DNA from 2 places in the Rhodococcus sp. NPDC057529 genome. Region 1 is predicted to be linked to the other one. Evidence: riboswitches for the same ligand, from Rfam matches in the RefSeq annotation. Region 1 holds a riboswitch; the other holds the start of a gene.
What was found. A riboswitch is a leader RNA that binds a small molecule or an ion and turns the genes downstream of it on or off. The one in region 1 is predicted to bind S-adenosylmethionine.

Region 1 (5,183 bases):
AGCAGGTGATCGATGTCAACCTGAGCAGCGTGTTCTATTGCCTTCAAGCCGAATTGGCGGCGATGACCTCGCCGGCCTCGGGCGGAGGGGCCATCATCAACATCGCCTCGATCATGAGCACCGTTGCGATGCCGAACATCAGTGCGTACGTGGCGTCGAAGCACGCGGTGCTCGGGTTGACGAAAGCCGCAGCAGTCGAATACGGCTCGCACGGAGTGCGTGTCAATGCGGTCGGACCCAGTTTCGCGCGGGTGGGATTCACCGCCGACAAGATCAGCGACGACGCCCAGTGGGATTCGATGGCAGCACAACATCCATTGGGCCGAACCGCGACTCCGGACGACATCGCCGATGCGGTGGCACATCTTGCGAGCGAGAGTTCGTCTTATGTCACCGGTCAGCTTCTCCTCGTCGACGGCGGATACACCGCGCAGTAGAGCGTTCACGACGGAATCGATAACAAGTGAGGCAATATGATTGACGATCACCAGGGTGCCGGCCGTGTAGCAATCGTCACCGGTGCCGGTGGCGGGATCGGCGCCGCGACGGTGCGCCGATTGGTTGCGGACGGGATCCGCGTCGCGGCCGTCGACCTCGACGAGCAGGCTGTAAAGGAGTTGGAGAGCGAACTCGGAGAATGCTGTTTGGCGGTCGGTGCCGATGTCTCCACCCACGACGGAACACGAGCGTATGTCGACGCGGCACGCGCGCATTTCGGGCGCATCGACTACCTGCACAACAACGCCGGAATCGAGGGGTCGGCGACCGCTCTCGACGAGAGCGACCCGGACCAGTTCGGGCAGGTACTCGCGGTCAACGCGGGTAGCGTGTACTTCGGAATGCGGGAAGTGCTTCCGCACCTGTATGCGCAGGGGCGAGGCGCCATCGTCAACACCGCAAGCCAGGCCGGAATCCGAGGTGTTCCCCGGCTCTCCGCGTATGCCGCCAGCAAGCACGCGGTCGTCGGACTGACCCGAAGCGCCGCCCTGGAGGCGGGGGGACGCGGCGTCCGGGTCAATGCCGTCGCGCCCGGTCAGATCGCGACCCGCATGATCGACAGCCTCGAGGAGCAGTGGGCGCCCGGCAACGCGGCAACTGTCCACGACCAGCTCATCTCGCAGATCCCACTCGGCCGATATGGCACAGCCGACGAGATCGCGACGCTGGTCGCCTGGCTGTTGTCGGATGATGCGTCGTTCGTGAACGGTGCCGTCTACACCGCTGACGGCGGAACCACCGCGTAACGACGGCACGTGCGGAGAGAGGCGCCCGGATCGTCCGGGCGCCGACCGCAGGCCTTGGCGTTCTTCGGCCGAACCGGCATAGTTGTGGTCGGTATCGAACCCGGCGCCTCGTCGAGCCGAGGAGATTCGATCTGCGAGTCCTGGCCGCGAGCGGCAAACCGATCGATCGCGGCCGTGTCGAGTCGATTCTGACTCGCAGGACGCCGGAGCCGATCAAGCAGTGCGTAGTCGATCTCGGAGTTCTCGTGACCGATGAACCGACCGTGGTTGAGGCCGATCCCGCGCTCGGGATGCCGCGTCGCCTGTGCATCCCATTGCACAGTTCGGGTGACCGATACGGCGTATATCGCCGCAGCGGTTATCCGAATTGACCAACGACGACCAGCACGGCCGTATGCAACGCGTTACCTACCCGAACACCTTCTCGAAGCAGTTCGAGAAGGGGAGGGCCTCGTAGGGCGAGAAGGTCGGGATCCGCGAGTAGCCACTCTTCTCGTACAGCCTGACCGCGTCGGGTTGCCGGTCGCCGGTCTGGAGGATCAAACGGGGTCGCCTCGCGTCTCGTGCCGCATCCTCGACCGCGGTGAGCAGCGCGGTCGAGACCCCGGTTCCGCGTTCTTCCTTGACGACGAACATCCGCTTCAACTCGAGATCGTCGCCGTTCCAGCGCAAGGCCGCGTGGCCCACGGCTCGTGGCTCCGCAGACTCGAGGTCTCTGACATACACCAGAACGGTGAGATGCACCGATTCCGGATCCACCGCATTGGTGGCTGCCCGAACGGCGTCCGACACACGATCGGAATACCTGGGGCCGACTTCCGCTGCCATGGCCGCCCGCAATGCCACCGCGTCGGGATCGGACCACGAGGCTGTGCGGACGACGAACTCGGTGCGCGTGGCGCTTTCGGTCATGACTGTTCTCCGTACGACTAGATTCGACGAATGACGGTGTCATGACGAGGACGCCTCGGTCGATAGTTGAAATCACTGCAACCTCAATGACATCCGACGAGTGAAACTCTTCCGTTCGGAGCGCGATTGGGCTAACGGGCCGATGCCGCGTCGTCGCGCCGACGGTCGTTCCGTCCGCGAATGGTGTGCCGTCAGGTGAATTTCAATCACCGGGATCGTAAAGCTACGCGTGGCCCCCTTCGTGGGCTATGGGAAGCATTGAGCATGTTGTGACGGTGCGCTTTTCGGCCTTACGTGTCGTGATACATTCATGTCGACGGTCATGAGTACCAGCATCAAGCCCTGGCTTGCTGGTCGGCAACCCTCCCGCGCGGCGGGGTGCTCCAGGTGACGACCCGGCGGAATCGACAACTGATTCCGCAAGCGCGCAAGGAGTCCGTGGACCCTGGTTCTCCGGTGCGCGTCCGCACTCCTTCGAAAGGACTTTCGTCGTGGTTCGAGCGCCCAAACCGCTACACCTGGCAGTCGAGGTAGATGGCGCGGGAGGTCATCCCGCCGCGTGGCGTGTGTGGGGGCGCCCGCCTGCCGATGTGGTCTGTCCCCGGGTTCTCCGGTCGGTCGTGGACACAGCCGAGGCTGCCGGTTTCGCGCTGGTCACCATCGACGACCGAATGGTGCCGGGGGAGGGCGCATACCCCTTGGGACGGTTGGATGCTGGGACGCGTGCGTCGTTCGTGGCGACGACGACGGCCACTATCGGGGTGGCGCCGACGGTGCACGTCCTCACCACCGAACCGTTCCATCTCGCGACGCAGCTGGCCAGCCTCGATCACGGCAGTCGGGGTCGCGCGGCATGGGTGGTCGGCTCGGACAACTCCGCGGACGTCAATGGTGCAGTCGGATTCGAGCCACGTGCCCCCGAGGCCGTACGGCGCGAGGTTCGAGACGTCATCGAGCTCGCCCGGCAGCTCTGGGATTCGTGGGAGGACGATGCCGTGATCCGCGATGCCGCGACGGGTCGCTACCTCGATCCCGACAAGGTGCACCACGTCAGGTTCGAGGGCGAATTCTTCAGCGTCGTCGGACCGCTCATCACACCCCGTTCACCGCAGGGGCAGATAGTCGTCGTGGGAGCTGCGGAACTGGGGGTGCCGGATCTTCTCGACATTGTGCTGCTGTCCGGTCGGGATGTGACCGACATCGGGATGTCGGCGGCGGGACAGCGGGCCGTGACCTTCGCCGATGTCGAGGTGATTCTCGATACGAAGACCGAGTCCGCGCAGTCGCGCCTTGCCCGCCTCGATGGGTATGCGCTGTGGCCGGACCGGGGACGCCTTCGATTCGCGGGTTCGGCACGAGACTTCGTCGACCTGGTGCGGTCCCTGGCGGACACGGTGGACGGTGTCCGGATCCATCCCGCCGTCGTCACCACTGATCTCGCCGTTCTGGTCGACGAGGTCCTTCCCATATTGCAGGAGTTGTCACTGCATCGGATTCCGAAACCGGGCTCGACGTTGCGGGAGACGCTCGGACTACGTCGGCCGCTCAGCCGCTTCGCATCGACCACCAGCTAGCCACGACCAGGCAGGAGTTTGCCATGTCCACTCCGGACACCGGAGCACCGTATGATGCCGACGCGCAGGTCCACCTCGGTGTTTTCTACCCGGGAATCGGCCCGCAGACGGTGTGGGAAGATTCCAAGGCCCCCGACCAGGTATCCCCGGAAACCTTCCTGCGGGTTGCTCAAACCTTGGAACGGGGCTTGTTCGATGCGTTCTTCCTCGGCGACGGCCAGCGTGTGCGGGAGAACCGCGGTGCGGCACTGGCCACCGACATTGCGGGCCGTCCCGACGCCATCACTCAACTGTCGGCGCTTGCCGGGGTGACCAGCCGGATCGGTCTCGTCGCCACGCAGAACACCACGTACAGTCTGCCGGTCGACCTTGTGCGGCGGCTGGGAAGCTTGGATGTCCTGTCCGACGGACGGGCGGGATGGAACATCGTCACCACCGACAACGCGTGGACCGGCGAGAACTTCCGGCGCGGTGGATGGCTGCCGCACGAACGCCGCTACGAGCGGGCCACCGAACTCGTCGAATTGGCCAAGGAATACTGGGACGCGTGGTCGCTCGCCGATGTCGCCACGGATGCCCACCAGGACAGTTGGCTGCCGGCCGACCGATCTGCGGGCATCGCACGGAACAGTGACCTTCTGCACGCCACTGCGGTCTCCACCGTTCCGTCGAGCAGACAGGGGCGGCCCGTGTTGTTCCAGGCCGGCGATTCCGTCGGCGGCCGTGACCTGGCGGCCCGCCATGCCGACGTCGTGTTCTCGGCGAACAGCGAGTTCGACGCGGCCGTTGCCTACGCACGCGACCTCCGGGCGCGACTGTCCGCTCACGGCCGGTCCACGGATTCGCTCCGAATCCTTCCCGGTGTCACCGTGATCATCGGAGACACGCCCGAGGATGCCGAGGAGAAGGCTCGGTGGCTCCGCGAGAACGCCTACAACCCGCACCGGGCGATTGCATTCCTCGAACACTATTGGGGGCAAGATCTTTCGGCATACGACCCCGACGGCCCGTTGCCGGACATCGACCCGATCGACGGAGAACTCGATCCGTCGCGCGGGACGCTGGCGATCGCGGACCGCACCGGCAAGCTCGATCAGATAACCCACTGGCGTGCGCTGGCCGCGGAGAAAGACCTGTCGATCCGACAGCTCGTCCTCGAAGTGGCCCCGAACTCGCGCTACCTGGCCGGGACCGCCGGTGAGATCGCGGATCGCTGGGCGTACTGGGTGCGACATCGTGTCGTGGACGGATTCAACATCAATCCGTACCACCTGCAGGATTCGATCGACGACCTCGTCGACAGACTCGTACCGGAATTGCAGGAACGCGGGGTCTATCGAACCGAGTACACGACCGAGACTCTGCGCGACCACCTGCGTCTGCCTGCCGTGTAAGGGCGGTATCGACGGTGGTCCGAGTGTGTCGGGGCGAGCGATGGGCATTTCACCGCTGG
Region 2 (5,183 bases), on a different contig from region 1:
GACTGGCCGGTGGTGCTGGCGGCGGCCCGCGCGGTCGCCGCCGACGCCGGGATGGATCGGCTCGACGTCCACGTCGACGAGCCCGGACGTCACGATGTGACGTTCGCCGGCGAGGACGGGAACCGGATCATGTTCGGGACGTACAAGGCTGCCTCGCTCCGGGGCGTCACCGGCTGCCGCCACCCGTGAGTACTTGTCAACGTCGGGCGGTTAACAAGTACTCACGGGTGGCGCAGCCGCATCGCCGAACGGATCCGACGTGCGGCCGACCAGGTCGGCGACCGATTTGAGAACCGCGGTGGGGCGGTAGGGGAACAGCTCCACCGAATCCCGCGTCGAGATTCCGGTGAGGACGAGGATGGTCTGCAGCCCGGCTTCGAGCCCGCAGACGATGTCGGTGTCCATGCGGTCACCGATCATCAACGTGTTCGCGGAGTGCGCGCCGATGGCCCGCAGCGCCGAGCGCATCATCAGGGCGTTCGGCTTGCCAACGTAGTACGGGTCGCGGCCGGTGGCCCGGCTGATCAATGCCGCAACGGATCCTGTGGCCGGAAGGGAGCCCTCGCGCGACGGTCCGGTGGGGTCGGGGTTGGTGGCGATGAAGCGAGCACCCCTCTCCACCAGGCGAATTGCGGTGGTGATGGCCTCGAAGGAATAGGTGCGGGTCTCACCGAGGACCACGTAGTCGGGATCGTTCTCGGTGAGGACGTATCCGATGTCGTGCAGCGCGGTGGTGAGCCCGGATTCGCCGACGACGTAGGCGCTGCCGCCGGGGCGCTGGTTCGCCAGGAACGTCGCGGTGGCCAGGGCGGACGTCCAGATCGATTCCTCGGGAATGTCCAGGCCGGTGCGGAGCAGCCGGGCGCGGAGATCGCGCGGAGTCCTGATGGAATTGTTGGTCAGGACGATGAACGGGGTGCCGGACTCCCGGAGTTCGGCCAGGAACAGGTCGGCGCCGGGGACCAGATGCTCTTCGTGGACGAGTACGCCGTCCATGTCCATGAGATAGGTCCAGCCCGGGTGCTCTACTTCGTTGCTCACCGACTCAGTATGGAGGAGCGGGAGGGTGCATGCGTGACTATGCGAGCAGCCGGAACAGGCCGATGAGACCGACGACGACGATGGTTCCCCGCAGCGCGGTGGGGGACAGGCGGCGGCCGTAGCGGGCGCCGAGGACGCCGCCGAGCAGCGAGCCCACCGCGATGAGGCCGGCGGCCGCCCAGCTGATCCGGTCGAAGGCCACGAGCGTGTACGCGGTCGCGGCGACGACGTTGACGATGAGCGACAGCAGATTCTTCGCGCCGTTCATCCGTTGCAGGCTCTCCGGCAGGATCGCGCCCATCACGCCCATCAGCAGAATGCCCTGCGCAGCGGTGAAGTATCCGCCGTACACCCCGACGGCGAACGTGCCGACGGTCAGCAGGGTGAGTCGCGTAGTGCTCAGGCCCGCCTCGTGGCTGCCGCGTTGCTTCGCCCAGGCCTGGATCTTCGGCTGCAGCACCACCAAAATCAGGGCGAGGATCAGCAGCACCGGGACGATGAGTTCGAACACCGTTTCGGGCAGGTGCAGCAGGAGCCACGAGCCGAGAATCGCACCGCACAGGGAGGCCGGGATCTGCCACCGCAGCCGCGGTCCCTGCCCGGCGAGCTCCCGCCGGTATCCCCACGTGCCGGACACGCCACCGGCGACGAGGCCGATCGCGTTCGACATCGTGGCGGTCACGGGAGGGAACCCGAAAGCCACCAGGGTGGGGAAGGTGATGAGCGTGCCGCTGCCGACGATGGCGTTGATCGCGCCCGCGCCGACGCCGGCGACGAGGATCGCGATGACTTCGAGTGGTGTCACCGAGGCGACGTTACAAGGGCCTCCGACGGCCCGGCAGCCGGGTCACGCGGCGGCGGCGATACGCGACCGCGCGTCCCATCCAACCGCATCCCCGACCGGTTGTCAGCACTTCTGCGCACGGTGATTCTTGCGTCCGCGCGACGCTATTTCCCTTGTGTTGCAGGGAAATACCCCGTGTTGACGACGTCCGGGAATGCAGCTAGTGTTCGCTTCAACCATCCAGAGCGACCGAGAGACCTGGCTCGTTGACGTCGCAGCAACCCTTCCGAATTTTTCGGGTGCGGGTGCTACCGCCGGGATCGATGGAAGGCAGCACATGAACTACCCCGCGCGCCCTGCGTGGCGCAGACGGCACATCGACCTGTGCCGTACCACCTCCTGCCACTGTTGACGAGGTCTCACCGCACGCTCACCGGGTGAAACGCCAGGTGAGCGCCTGACGCGCGCCCGCATCCCGCGGAAGACGCGCCCTCCTCCCCGTCCCGTCTCCAGGTGAAAGGCCGCCTCAGTGATGTCTGTACCCAGTGGTGAGCGAACGTGAGCGCCCCCGTCCGGGCGCGTTCGGCTGCGCCCCTCGATTCCGAACCGTCCGGCAATGGTGACCGGCCCGCGGACGCCGCGCTGGAGGTCGCACGACGGTGGCACCCGTGGCGGTGGGTGGTCAGCGCCGCCGTGCTGGTGCTGCTCGCCCAGTTCGTCCACGGCCTCGCCACCAACCCGGGGTGGGACTGGGCGACGTTCGCCAAGTACTTCACCGCCGGCTCCGTGCTGCAGGCCCTGTGGATGACGGTGAAGCTGACCCTCTGGGGGACGGTCCTCGGATTCGCGCTCGGCGTGGTGCTGGCGGTCGGCCGCCTGTCGCACAACCCGGTGCTGCAGGTGATCGCCTGGGTGTACATCTGGGCGTTCCGGTCGATCCCGCTGATCGTGCAACTCCTGTTCTGGTTCAACATCACGTACCTGTATCAGACTCTGTCGCTGGGCATTCCGTTCGGACCGGGCTTCTTGACGTTCGAGGTCAACGGCGTCATCAGCGGCTTCACCGCCGCCGTCATCGGTTTGGCACTGCACCAGGCCGCGTACTCCGCCGAGATCATCCGCTCCGGCATCATCTCGGTGGACCACGGGCAGATCGAGGCGGCCCAGTCGCTGGGCATTCCGCGTCGTCGCCAGTTCTTCAAGATCGTTCTGCCGCAGGCGATGCGCGGCATCCTGCCGAACGCCGCGAACGAGGTCATCAGCCTGTTCAAGGGAACGTCGATCGTGTCGACGATGGCGATCGCCGAACTGTTCTACCAGGTTCAGGTGATCTTCGGCCGCAACGGTCGCGTCGTACCCCTGCTGATGGTCGCGACGATCTGGTACATCATCCTGACCACGCTGTTGTCGATCGGCCAGTACTACGTCGAGCGGCACTACGCCCGCGGATCGGCCCGGGCGCTGCCCCCGACTCCGTGGCAGAAGGTCACCCGGAAATTCGCCGAGATCCGCGACGCCGGCGTCTCCGTACCGAGAGGGGCCACGAAATGACGACCGACACCCAGCAGGCGGAGTTCGCGGTCGAGGTCCGCGGAGTTCACAAGTCCTTCGGCGCACTCGAAGTCCTCCAGGGGGTGGACCTGCTGGTCCGCAAGGGCGAGGTGACGGTGATCCTGGGCCCGTCGGGTTCCGGCAAGTCCACGCTGCTCCGCACGCTCAACCACCTGGAGAAGGTCGACCGGGGCACCATCCGGATCGACGGCGACCTCATCGGCTACCGGCGCAAGGGCAACAAACTCCACGAACTGCGGGAACGCGACATCCTGAAGCAGCGGTCCCGAATCGGATTCGTGTTCCAGAACTTCAACCTGTTCCCGCACCTCACGGTGCTGGAGAACGTGGTCGAGGCACCGGTGTCGGCGCAGGGCCGCGACCGTGCCGAGGTCGAGGCCGAGGCGATCGCCCTCCTGGATCGGGTCGGCGTCGGCGACAAGGCTCACGAGTACCCGCGGCAACTGTCCGGTGGCCAGCAGCAGCGGGTCGCGATCGCCCGCGCCCTCGCACTGCGCCCGGCGGTGATCCTGTTCGACGAGCCCACGTCCGCCCTCGACCCCGAACTGGTCGGTGAGGTCCTCGCCGTCATCAAACAACTGGCACGCGACGGCGCCACCCTCGTCATCGTCACCCACGAGGTGGGTTTCGCGCGGGAGGTCGCCGACACGGCGGTGTTCATGGACGCCGGCGTCGTCGTGGAGCAGGGCCCGCCCGCGCAGGTCATCGACGACCCACAGCACGACCGCACCAAAGCTTTCCTCTCCCGAGTTCTCTGACCTCCACACCCCGGTGTGGATCCCCGAAAGGCACACATGTCCACCGCACGGTTCCGTAAGAAGATTCTGGCCTCGGCCCTCACCACCGTCGCGCTGCTCGCCGCCGCGTGCGGGGGCGGCGACGTCGAGGACGAGGGATCGGGGCCCACCTCGGCCGCCGGCTACAACCTCACCGCCGATCAGAATCGCATCACCACCGACGAGGTCGAGTCGATCGCCGCGAAGGTCCCCCAGCAGATCCGCGACCGCGGGACGCTCGTCGTGACGGGCAGCGCCGGATCGGCCCCGCCGCTGCGCTTCTACGCCGACGACGACAAGACGCTCATCGGCTCGGAGACCGACTTCGCATACCTGATCGGCGACGTCCTCGGCCTGAAGGTCGACCTGCAGGCCGCGGACTGGGCGCAGAACTTCGTCCGAATCGACTCGGGGGAAGCCGACGCCTTCATCTCCAACGTCACCGTCACCGAGGAGCGGAAGGAGAAGTACGACTTCTCGACGTACCGCCTCGACACGGTCGCGTTCGAGACGAAGAAGGACAGCGGTATCCAGATCAAGGAACCCAAGGACGTCGCGGGCCTGAAGATCGCGGTGTCCTCCGGCACCAATCAGGAAGCGCTGCTGGTGAAGTGGAGCGAGCAGAACGTGGCGGCCGGCCTCGAACCCACCGACATCACGTACTACCAGAACACCACCGACTACTATCTGCCGCTCGCGTCGGGTCGCATCGACGCCTACTTCGGCCCCAACCCGTCGTCGTCGTTCCACGTGGCGCAGGCAGGGGAGACCGAGATCGCCGGAACGTTCTCGGGCGCCGGCGACGCACTCCAGGGTGAGATCGCCGTGCTCACCAAGAAGGACAACGGGCTGATCACCGCAGTCAACGAGGCGATCAACCACGTCATCGAGAACGGCACGTACGCGCAGGTTCTCGACCGCTGGAACATCGCGAACGAGGCCGTGAACACGTCGGTCGTCAACCCGCCCGGACTCCCGAAGACCAGCTGACAGGAGGAACAGTGAGCGAG

Region 2: linked by a shared signal. The riboswitch ahead of ACFU5V_RS29695 (putative leader peptide) and the one ahead of ACFU5V_RS35370 (LLM class flavin-dependent oxidoreductase) in region 1 are both predicted to bind S-adenosylmethionine.

Annotation. Positions count from the first base shown of each region.
Region 1 covers NZ_JBHVEY010000025.1:88,203-93,385, reverse strand. Annotated here, with positions in the region: gene ACFU5V_RS35385 (SDR family NAD(P)-dependent oxidoreductase) at 1-437, shown strand, start outside; gene ACFU5V_RS35380 (SDR family NAD(P)-dependent oxidoreductase) at 474-1,244, shown strand; gene ACFU5V_RS35375 (GNAT family N-acetyltransferase) at 1,653-2,156, opposite strand; SAM riboswitch class IV at 2,475-2,588, shown strand; gene ACFU5V_RS35370 (LLM class flavin-dependent oxidoreductase) at 2,648-3,730, shown strand; gene ACFU5V_RS35365 (NtaA/DmoA family FMN-dependent monooxygenase) at 3,754-5,124, shown strand.
Region 2 covers NZ_JBHVEY010000017.1:139,295-144,477, forward strand. Annotated here, with positions in the region: gene ACFU5V_RS29680 (LppA family lipoprotein) at 1-189, shown strand, start outside; gene ACFU5V_RS29685 (HAD-IIA family hydrolase) at 211-1,002, opposite strand; gene ACFU5V_RS29690 (sulfite exporter TauE/SafE family protein) at 1,079-1,846, opposite strand; SAM riboswitch class I at 2,059-2,155, shown strand; gene ACFU5V_RS29695 (putative leader peptide) at 2,163-2,237, shown strand; gene ACFU5V_RS29700 (amino acid ABC transporter permease) at 2,384-3,376, shown strand; gene ACFU5V_RS29705 (amino acid ABC transporter ATP-binding protein) at 3,373-4,155, shown strand; gene ACFU5V_RS29710 (ABC transporter substrate-binding protein) at 4,192-5,163, shown strand; gene ACFU5V_RS29715 (GNAT family N-acetyltransferase) at 5,175-5,183, shown strand, end outside.